DNA from 4 places in the Streptomyces sp. NPDC057424 genome. Region 1 is predicted to be linked to each of the others. Evidence: riboswitches for the same ligand, from Rfam matches in the RefSeq annotation. Region 1 holds a riboswitch; each other region holds the start of a gene.
What was found. Region 1 has a riboswitch for cyclic di-AMP ahead of ACFU3E_RS03155 (transglycosylase SLT domain-containing protein). Riboswitches for the same ligand answer to the same signal wherever they lie in the genome.

Region 2: another riboswitch for cyclic di-AMP. It lies ahead of ACFU3E_RS15645 (NlpC/P60 family protein); the one in region 1 lies ahead of ACFU3E_RS03155 (transglycosylase SLT domain-containing protein).
Region 3: another riboswitch for cyclic di-AMP. It lies ahead of ACFU3E_RS14945 (transglycosylase family protein); the one in region 1 lies ahead of ACFU3E_RS03155 (transglycosylase SLT domain-containing protein).
Region 4: another riboswitch for cyclic di-AMP. It lies ahead of ACFU3E_RS24740 (C40 family peptidase); the one in region 1 lies ahead of ACFU3E_RS03155 (transglycosylase SLT domain-containing protein).

The regions. Positions count from the first base shown of each region.
Region 1 is NZ_JBHVCP010000002.1:210,423-212,614, reverse strand. It holds gene ACFU3E_RS03160 (HAD family hydrolase) at 1-342, shown strand, start outside; gene ACFU3E_RS03155 (transglycosylase SLT domain-containing protein) at 306-1,085, opposite strand; cyclic di-AMP (ydaO/yuaA leader) riboswitch at 1,091-1,264, opposite strand; gene ACFU3E_RS03150 (polyprenyl synthetase family protein) at 1,767-2,192, shown strand, end outside.
Region 2 is NZ_JBHVCP010000016.1:19,921-22,112, forward strand. It holds gene ACFU3E_RS15645 (NlpC/P60 family protein) at 1-940, opposite strand, end outside; cyclic di-AMP (ydaO/yuaA leader) riboswitch at 949-1,121, opposite strand; gene pcrA (DNA helicase PcrA) at 1,436-2,192, shown strand, end outside.
Region 3 is NZ_JBHVCP010000015.1:6,529-8,720, reverse strand. It holds gene ACFU3E_RS14950 (transglycosylase family protein) at 1-535, shown strand, start outside; cyclic di-AMP (ydaO/yuaA leader) riboswitch at 764-930, shown strand; gene ACFU3E_RS14945 (transglycosylase family protein) at 935-1,630, shown strand; gene eno (phosphopyruvate hydratase) at 1,907-2,192, shown strand, end outside.
Region 4 is NZ_JBHVCP010000034.1:45,144-47,335, forward strand. It holds gene ACFU3E_RS24735 (DUF6328 family protein) at 113-742, opposite strand; gene ACFU3E_RS24740 (C40 family peptidase) at 824-1,297, opposite strand; cyclic di-AMP (ydaO/yuaA leader) riboswitch at 1,301-1,513, opposite strand; gene ACFU3E_RS24745 (hypothetical protein) at 1,850-2,158, opposite strand; gene ACFU3E_RS24750 (ATP-dependent Clp protease proteolytic subunit) at 2,166-2,192, opposite strand, start outside.

The DNA of each region.
Region 1 (2,192 bases):
CGCTCGGTGGTCGGCTCGCTGGCGACGGTGACGATGTCGGGGCCCGGCACGGTCGAGCTCCAGCCGTGCGGGATCACCAAGGCGACGGGCCTGGCGCTGGCCGCCGAGCATCTGGGTTTGTGGCCGGCGGACACCATCGCCTTCGGCGACATGCCCAACGACATCCCGATGTTCGACTGGGCCGGCCACGGCGTCGCGATGGCCAACGCCCATCCCGAACTCAAGGCCGTGGCCGACGAGGTCACCCTGTCGAACGAGGACGACGGCATCGCCGTCGTCCTCGAGCGACTGCTGGGCGGGAGGGCTCAGTACGGGCCGTTGACGTTGTCGATCGAGCCGTAGCGGTCGGCCGCGTAGTTGCAGGCCGCGGTGATGTTGGCGACCGGGTCGTACGGGTCCCACGACGTGCCGTCCACGTGGTAGGCCTGGAAGGTCGGGTCGATGGTCTGGAGCAGGCCCTTCGACGGGGTGCCCTTGGCGGCGTTGGAGTCCCAGTTGTTGATCGCCTGGGGGTTGCCGGACGACTCGCGCATGATGTTGCGGTGGATGCCGTCGTAGGAGCCCGGGATCCCCTTCTGCGCCATGATGTCCAGCGCCTCGCGGATCCAGCCGTCCAGGTTGTTCGTGTAGGTCTTCGCGGAGGCCTGGGTGGCCTTGGCGACGCCGCCGGCGGGCTTCGCGGCCGGCTTGGCGGGGGCGGACGACTTGGTCGCCGTCTTCTTCGCGGCGTCCGTCTTGGTGGTCTTCACGGTCAGCTTCAGACCCGGGTGGATCAGCTTCGGGTCGTCGCCGACGGCGGCGCGGTTGTCCTTGTAGAGCTGCTTCCAGCCGCCCTGGACGTCGTACTTGTCCGCGATGCGGTAGAGCGAGTCGCCCTTGGCCACGGTGTGCGTACGGGACGTGGCGGGCTGGGCCGCCTGCGGCACGGACTGTGCGGCGGCGGGTGCGCTCTGGGGCTCGGCGGCGCTCGCGTGGGTGGCGCCGAGGAGCGGAAGGGTGAGTGCGGCTCCGCCGGTGCCGGCGGCGATGAAGCCTCGGGTCAGCGGGTTGGTCCGGGGGCGGCGGTGCTTGCCTCGTGCGGCCATGGCGATGTTCCTCTCCGGCGCCTGCGAGGTGAGCTGTCGGGTTCGGGCCGGGAGGTGCCCGGCCGCGTACGGCGCTGTGCCGTGCGCGGCTTCACCCCGAGCCGTGCCGCTGTGCGGACCGGCGACTTACCTGGGTCCCCCGCTCCTGCCCTGCGTGAGTGAGTCGGTTCCTGTGGGGAGTCCGGGCGGCGGCAGGATTAGGCGTCCGCCGGACAGGCCGGGAACGTATGCGAGAGCACATGTCGGGAACAAGCACCTCAGTCACATATCGCGCGGTTGACCTTGGTCGGGAGTGTTTGAACCGCTTGATCCTTTGCCGGAGCCAAGGCTCAACTGGCGTTCGGGGGAAGGCGGTACGGGCCGGGGCCGAGGTGCGGCGGAAAAGGGGAGCAAGTGATTCAACTCACTGATCACGAGCCCGTGGGGCAATTTCGGCCAAATGGAATTGACTTACCCATCACGGCAAATCGTGCATAGTTCGCCACCTATGGGTAAGTCGATAAATATCTGTTCTTATAGGTTGATCGAAAACATAACGGTCGTGATCGGATACCACCCGGCCTGTAACCACGGGTGCTGGCGGTGATCGAAACGTGACCGGATACGCTGACTCGAGTGAGGGCAGCGACCTATCGACAATCCGCGTAATCACCGGCAGACACAGCAGACAGGAGACCCCTCGTGACCGACGTCGGGCCGTTCGGGCTGAGCGTGCGGGACCAGGCTCTGGAAGCCGATGTCCAGGCCGGACTGGCGGCTGTCGAAGAAGGCTTGCTCGAGGCCACCAAGAGCGAGGTGCCCTTCATCACGGAGGCCGCCCAGCACCTGGTGCGGGCCGGCGGCAAGCGGTTCCGCCCGCTGCTCGTGATGCTCTCCGCCCAGTTCGGTGACCGGTACGCGCCCGGGATCGTCCCGTCGGCCGTCGTCGTGGAGCTGACGCACCTCGCCACGCTGTACCACGACGACGTCATGGACGAGGCCGCCGTGCGCCGCGGCGTCGCGAGCGCGAACACCCGCTGGGGCAACTCCGTCGCGGTCCTCACCGGAGACTTCCTCTTCGCCCGCGCCTCGCACATCCTGGCCGACCTCGGCCCGGAGGCCGTGCGG
Region 2 (2,192 bases), on a different contig from region 1:
CCTTCCAGGCGGCCTGGGTGAGGCCGGAGCAGTCGTAGGAGCCGGGGCCGACGGCACCCCACACGTACGGCTTGCCGATCTGGGCGCGGGCGAAGGCGAGCGCCTTGTCGGCCTTGGTGGCGTACGAGGAGTCGGCCGGCGCGGTGGAGGAGGATGAGCCGGAGCCCGGCGAACCCGACGACGAGGACCCGCTGTCCTGCTGCTGGGCGGCCTCGTCCTGCGCCTGCTGCTGCGCGGCCTGCTGCCGGGCCAGCTCGTCGGCCTTGCGGGCGGCCTCCTCCCGCTTCTCCTTCTCGATCGCCGCGAGCCGGGCCTTCTCCTCGGCGGTCAGCTTCGACATCAGCTCGCGCGCGTCGGCGAGCTTGCGCTGGACGGTGGCCTTGGCCGTCTTGAGATCGCCCTGCGACTCGGTGAGCGTCTCGAGGCTCTCGGTGGCCTCCTGGCGCTTCTCCATCGTCTCGGACTGCTGCGTGACGTAGTCGTCGACCGCGGCCTTCTGACGGCCGGTCATCCGGTCCATCAGCTGGGTCCGGTCGAAGTAGTCCTGCGGAGTGTCCGCGAGCAGGAACGTCGCCGTGTCCGGGGCGGCGGCGCCGGTGCGGTACTGGGCGGAGGCGAAGGAACCCAGTTCCTCGCGGGCCTCGTTGAGCTTCTGGGTGCGCTGGGCGACGTCGTCCAGGAGGGTGTCGACGCGCTTGCGCTGCTTCGCGGTCTTCTCCTTGGCCGCGTTGTACTTGCCGGTCGCCGACTCGGCCTGGCGGTACAGGTCGTCGACCTTCTTCTCGACTTCCTCGAGGCTGGGCTTGTCGTCGGCCTCGGGGGCGGCGTTGGCCGACTGGGACAGCAGGGCCACGGACGTGAGGGCCGCCGTTGCGAGGGCGGGGGGCCGTATGCCTGCCACGCGCGTACCCGTAGGACGCGACTTGCGGTGCGACGCCAAGGGAGGCGACTCCTTCCATGTTCCGCCTACCGGGTTAGCTGTCGGGTTCGGGCGGGTGCTTCGGAAGGTTTGCCCTACGGCCTTCTCCGCACAGGGAGTCGGGCCGATTCACCCCAGGTTCACGGTTGGGTCCCCGGCTCCGGCTGCCGCTGCGGCACACCGGACTCGGCGGAGGCCGCGCGGCCCGGCGACGTTCGCCGGTGGGGGTCATGCGGCCCGGTCGCACCGTAGCCAACTCGTGTGGCCCTTGTGAAGGTTGATGGGTGATATGCCCGATACATTTTCGTGACCTCGTTCCTGAGCGTTGCGGAGAGTGAACGATCGAGGAGGTTTGGTCATGGATGGTCCGCATTTGCGGGGGGTGTAGCAGGACGTGATCATGCGGTCATGGAGGGCGACAATGCGCCGCCGGGCGGTCGGCGGGCGTGCGGGCGGGCGGCGATGTTCTCGGGGCGGCGGCGGGCTGTCAGTGAGGCGCCCTAGACTCGGAGAGCGATGAGCAGCCTCTTTGACGACAACTTCCTGGCGAACCTCCAGGCCCAGCGGGGCCCCGCGGACGAGCCCCCGCCGCCGCCCGAGGACGATCACGCTCCGGAGCCGGTTCCGGACGATCTGTTCGGCGGGAAGTTCGACGTGCCCCCGGACCGGGACGCCTACTACCGGGACGGTGCCCCCCGCCCGGCGGTGGACACCGCCGCCCTCCTGGAGGGGCTGAACGACAACCAGCGCGCCGCCGTCGTGCACTCCGGCTCCCCGCTGCTCATCGTGGCCGGCGCCGGCTCCGGCAAGACCCGTGTGCTCACGCACCGCATCGCCCACCTGCTCGCCGAGCGGGACGTGCACCCCGGCCAGATCCTCGCGATCACCTTCACCAACAAGGCCGCCGGCGAGATGAAGGAGCGCGTCGAGCAGCTCGTCGGCCCGCGCGCGAACGCCATGTGGGTCATGACGTTCCACAGCGCGTGCGTCCGCATCCTCAGGCGGGAGAGCAAGAAGCTCGGCTTCACCTCCTCCTTCTCGATCTACGACGCCGCCGACTCCAAGCGCCTGATGGCCCTGGTCTGCCGCGACCTGGACCTCGACCCCAAGCGCTTCCCGCCGAAGTCCTTCAGCGCCAAGATCAGCAACCTGAAGAACGAGCTGATCGACGAGGAGGACTTCGCCGCACAGGCCACCGACGGCTTCGAGAAGACCCTCGCCCAGGCCTACGCCATGTACCAGTCGCGGCTGCGCGAGGCGAACGCCCTCGACT
Region 3 (2,192 bases), on a different contig from region 1:
GCGTGGTCTGCTCGACTCGCTGGATCCGTCCCCGTCCGCGAGCCCTTCCACGTCCCCGTCGTCGTCGCCTGACGCATCGTCACCCGCTAGTGACGAAACCGACAAGTCCGACAAGACGCCTGAATCCTCCGACTCATCGGCTGGCCGGCAGTCCGACGGCGCTGAGTCGGCCGCCCCCGAGAGCGGCCGGTCCGGCAACTCGCAGCAGAGTGACGACTCCTCGGCGCTGACCGACACCGGCTCCGGTCGTCATCGCGGCCCGAGCGCCGACGAGACCGGCACGCCCGAGAGCGGCCGCGCGGACGAGTCCACGGGCCGTCACTCCTCGCGCGGCGACGAGGACTCTCCTGACGCGCCCCAAGGCGACTACATCGTGGGCGTCGGTGACAGTCTCTGGTCCATCGCCGACGCCCTTCGGGTCAGCGGCGGATGGCGCGTGCTCTACGACGGCAACGAGAAGGCCGTCGGTACCGACCCGAACCTCATCCACCCCGGTCAGAAGCTCACCGTGGCGGGCGAAGGGGACGAGAAGTAGCCGTTCGGGCAGTGCGGAAACAGGGGTGGAAGTCGCCCCCAAAGCACACGAGTTCACGTCATGATTCGCGATGAATGTCCTGTTTGTGGCCCGTGAGAGATAGATCTCAGAAGCCCTGATCGTCTTTGAAATTCGGCGGATCGCGTGTCTACGGTCGTGACCGCTCGTCACCGCGAGCCCCGGCTGCCGCAACGCCGAATCCTGCCAGCGGCGGTACGGGAACAGTCGTCGCGTCAAGCGCCGTAGGCAGGAGCGGGGGACCCAAGGTAGGTGCCCGACCGGCCGGTTGTGCCGGAAGGGCTTGGGGTGAAGCCGTGTCCCGGGAGGGACGCGGCCGGGCAACTCAACCGGCCCGAACCCGACAGCTCACCTCGCAGGCGTCGGTGAGGGGATCTCTCCATGCTGTTTTCCGGCAAGGGCACGCACCGCCGTCCGTCCAAGGCCAGTCGCGCCATCGCCATCGCCGGTGTCACCGGTGCCGCCGTAGCCGCCCCGCTGATGGCGGCCGGCAACGCCTCCGCCGCCACCGCTTCCGAGTGGGACACCGTCGCCCAGTGCGAGTCCGGCGGCAACTGGTCCATCAACACCGGCAACGGCTACTACGGGGGCCTGCAGTTCTCGGCCTCCACCTGGTCCGGCTACGGCGGCACCAAGTACGCCTCCACCGCCGACCAGGCCACCAAGGCGCAGCAGATCGAGATCGCCGAGAAGGTCCTGGCGGGCCAGGGCAAGGGTGCCTGGCCGGTCTGCGGCAAGGGCCTGTCGAGCGCCGGTTACACCGGCGGCGGCTCCTCGAGCGACTCCGGCAGTTCCTCGCAGCAGAACCAGCAGAGCACCGAGTCCCGCGAGACCCAGCAGCAGCCGGCCTCCCGCTCCGACGAGCGCCCGGCGGCCAAGAAGACCGTCACCACCCCGACCGGCAAGAAGGTCAAGAAGGGCGACGGCGAGTACAAGGTCGTCAAGGGTGACACCCTGAGCTCGATCGCCGAGGACGAGAACGTCAAGGGCGGCTGGGAGAAGCTGTTCCAGCTGAACAAGGACATCGTCGAGGACGCCAACCTCATCTACCCGGGCCAGCAGCTGCACCTGAAGTAGGCAGCGGCCCGCCCAGGGTCCATGGGCTCCCCGCCCCGGTGCGTCATCCCCCGTACGCACCGGGGCGGGGTTTTTTCTGCCCGGCTTTCGGCCGGTCTTCGCCCTCCAGCTTTGTTCCGTTCGGAAACAATTTACTCTCGGTTCTGTCCATGGGGTGGGCGACCCGGTGGCCGATCGGCCCGAGCCGGTTAGGCTCATGTCGCGAGCCACCGCGGCCCGCACCTCGCCGGGTCCACGCGACCCGCGTACCCGCGTCACACCAAGAAGGAGATGCTCGTGCCGTCCATCGACGTCGTCGTAGCCCGGGAAATCCTGGACTCCCGAGGCAACCCCACGGTCGAGGTCGAGGTCGGCCTCGACGACGGCAGCACCGGTCGTGCCGCCGTCCCGTCCGGCGCCTCCACGGGCGCCTTCGAGGCCATCGAGCTCCGCGACGGCGACTCGAACCGCTACCTCGGCAAGGGTGTGGAGAAAGCCGTCCTCGCGGTCATCGAGCAGATCGGCCCGGAGCTGGTCGGCTACGACGCCACCGAGCAGCGCCTGATCGACCAGGCGATGTTCG
Region 4 (2,192 bases), on a different contig from region 1:
CTCCCCGGCGCGTGCCCTCCGCGCAGCCCGGCCCGCGCGACCCACATCCGGGCCATCCGCACGGCTGCGACGCCCGTGCCGAGCCTCATGACCCACCGGGGGCCCGCGGCCGTCACCGGTGCCGTGCCGGCGCCTCCCGGTGTGCTGCCGCCCCTCGCAGCCCTGACGGCTGCCTGACGGTGCGCCGCAGCGGCGCCGGGATCCCGACGTCGCTCCGGCCCGGCTGCTCCTCGGCGGGCTCCCCGGTGCCGTCCGCCTCGCGGCGCAGCCCCGCCCGCCGCACCAGCCGCGGGAGCAGCCCCCACAGGCCGACGCAGACCAGGAAGGTCGCGGCGCCCGCGGCGATACCACCGGTCCGGCCCGTGGTCACGTCGACCACCAGCAGCACGGAACCGCTGAACGCGAACACCAGCACGCTCAGGCCGGTGCTGGCCAGGCGCGAGGAAACCCGCACGATGCGGGGCTTGGCGCCCTGCTGGAAGAGAGAGCGGTGCAGTGCGGCCGGCGCGGTGAAGAGCGCGGCGGCGAGGACCGCGAGCAGCAGCGTGACGACGTAGGTGACGCGCTGGACCGTGTCGAGGTCCTCGAAGCGCGACGTGAAGGCCAGCGACAGCAGGAAGGCGAAGAGGATCTGCACGCCCGTCTGGGTGACGCGCAGTTCCTGGAGCAACTCGACGAAGTTGCGGTCGGCGCGCTGCAGCGGAGTCTCGTTGCGCGCGGTGCAGGGACGGTGCTCGGCCATGGGGTCGCGGGTATCCATGTGAGCCCGTGTCACGCTCCGGCATGCGGCGGCGCGTCGGGGCGCCGCCGCACGCCGGGCGGATCACTTCACGCGCCCGTACCAGACGCTCTTGGTCCAGATCTTCTGCAGTCGCACCACGTCCCCGCTCTTCGGGGAGTGCCAGAGCTTGTTCTTACCCGCGTAGATACCGACGTGGTACACGTTGCTGCCCGAGTGGAAGAACACCAGGTCTCCCGCCTTGCGGTTCTTGGCGGAGATGTGGCGCGTCTTGTTGTACTGCTGGGCAGCCGTGCGGGGGAGCTTCTTGCCGGCCTTCTTGAACGAGTAGAGCGTGAGCCCGGAGCAGTCGAACCGGTGCGGACCGGTGGCCCCGTACTTGTACGGTGAACCCTTCTTCGAGGCCGCGATCTGGAGTGCCTTGGTCGCCGGCGTGGCTGCCGCGGCATCCGAGGCGAAGCCGGGCGCCACTATCGAGCCGCCCACCGCGGCGATGGTGAGCGCCGAGGCCGTGCCGGCCCGGGCCATGAGCGACGGGACACGATTGAGCGCAGTCATGCGCAACCCTTCGTCAGCCGCCTGTGAAGGATGACCTGTCGGATTCGGGCTGGCGAAGTTGCCCGGCCGCTGACGCGGCTTCACCCCAAGGGCTGCTCGGATCCGGTCATGGCGTGACCGTCCCGGCGACCCGTCGTGCTTGGGTCCTCCACTCCTGCCGATCCACTCCTGTCGACCGGTCATCCGGGCGGCGGCAGGACTCGGCGTCCGCCCGGATCGCCCCGCCACAGCGGCGGGGGCTTGTCGTCAGACAGGGATCTTGGCTCATGGCTGTCCGGATTTCCCAACGGAACCGGGGATTTGTGTTGTTACTCACCACTCACCCGTTCGGGTGGACACGTGTGCGTTCGAGCCACTGTCCACGGGTTCGCGCATCGCCGGACCAGCAGCGGAATGCCCCATTCCGTCCGAGGGCTAAGCGTGTTGCGCAACCGGAACGGTCCCGAAATCGGTCTCCCGCCTACTCCGAACAGGGGTACGTCTTTTGGTCCGTTTCAACTCAGGTCCGGACGCTCCGCCAACGGGGCGGGCGTCCGGACCGACGCTTCCGCGTCAACTGACGGACTCCGGGGGCAGGGTGAGGCGGGACGTGCGCCGTTCGCCGTCCAGCACCCGTAGCGCCCGGGCCAGGGTGCCGGAGTGCAGCTCCGTCTCGCCCCGCTGGTGCATCAGGGCCAGCGCGTCACGCAGCGCGGTCGCCTTGCCGACCAGGGCCTGGGCGGCGCGCAGCCCGCGGTAGGCGTCGCCGTCCTGGGCCGGGTTGATACGGCCGAGCAGGTCGACGACCTCGAGGTAGCGGTCGATCAGCTCCGCCTCGGCGCGCGTCAGGGCGGGCAGCGGCGGCAGTTCGGGCGGGAGCACCAGGGCCTCACTGCCCGGTCGGCGGGGCCAGGGT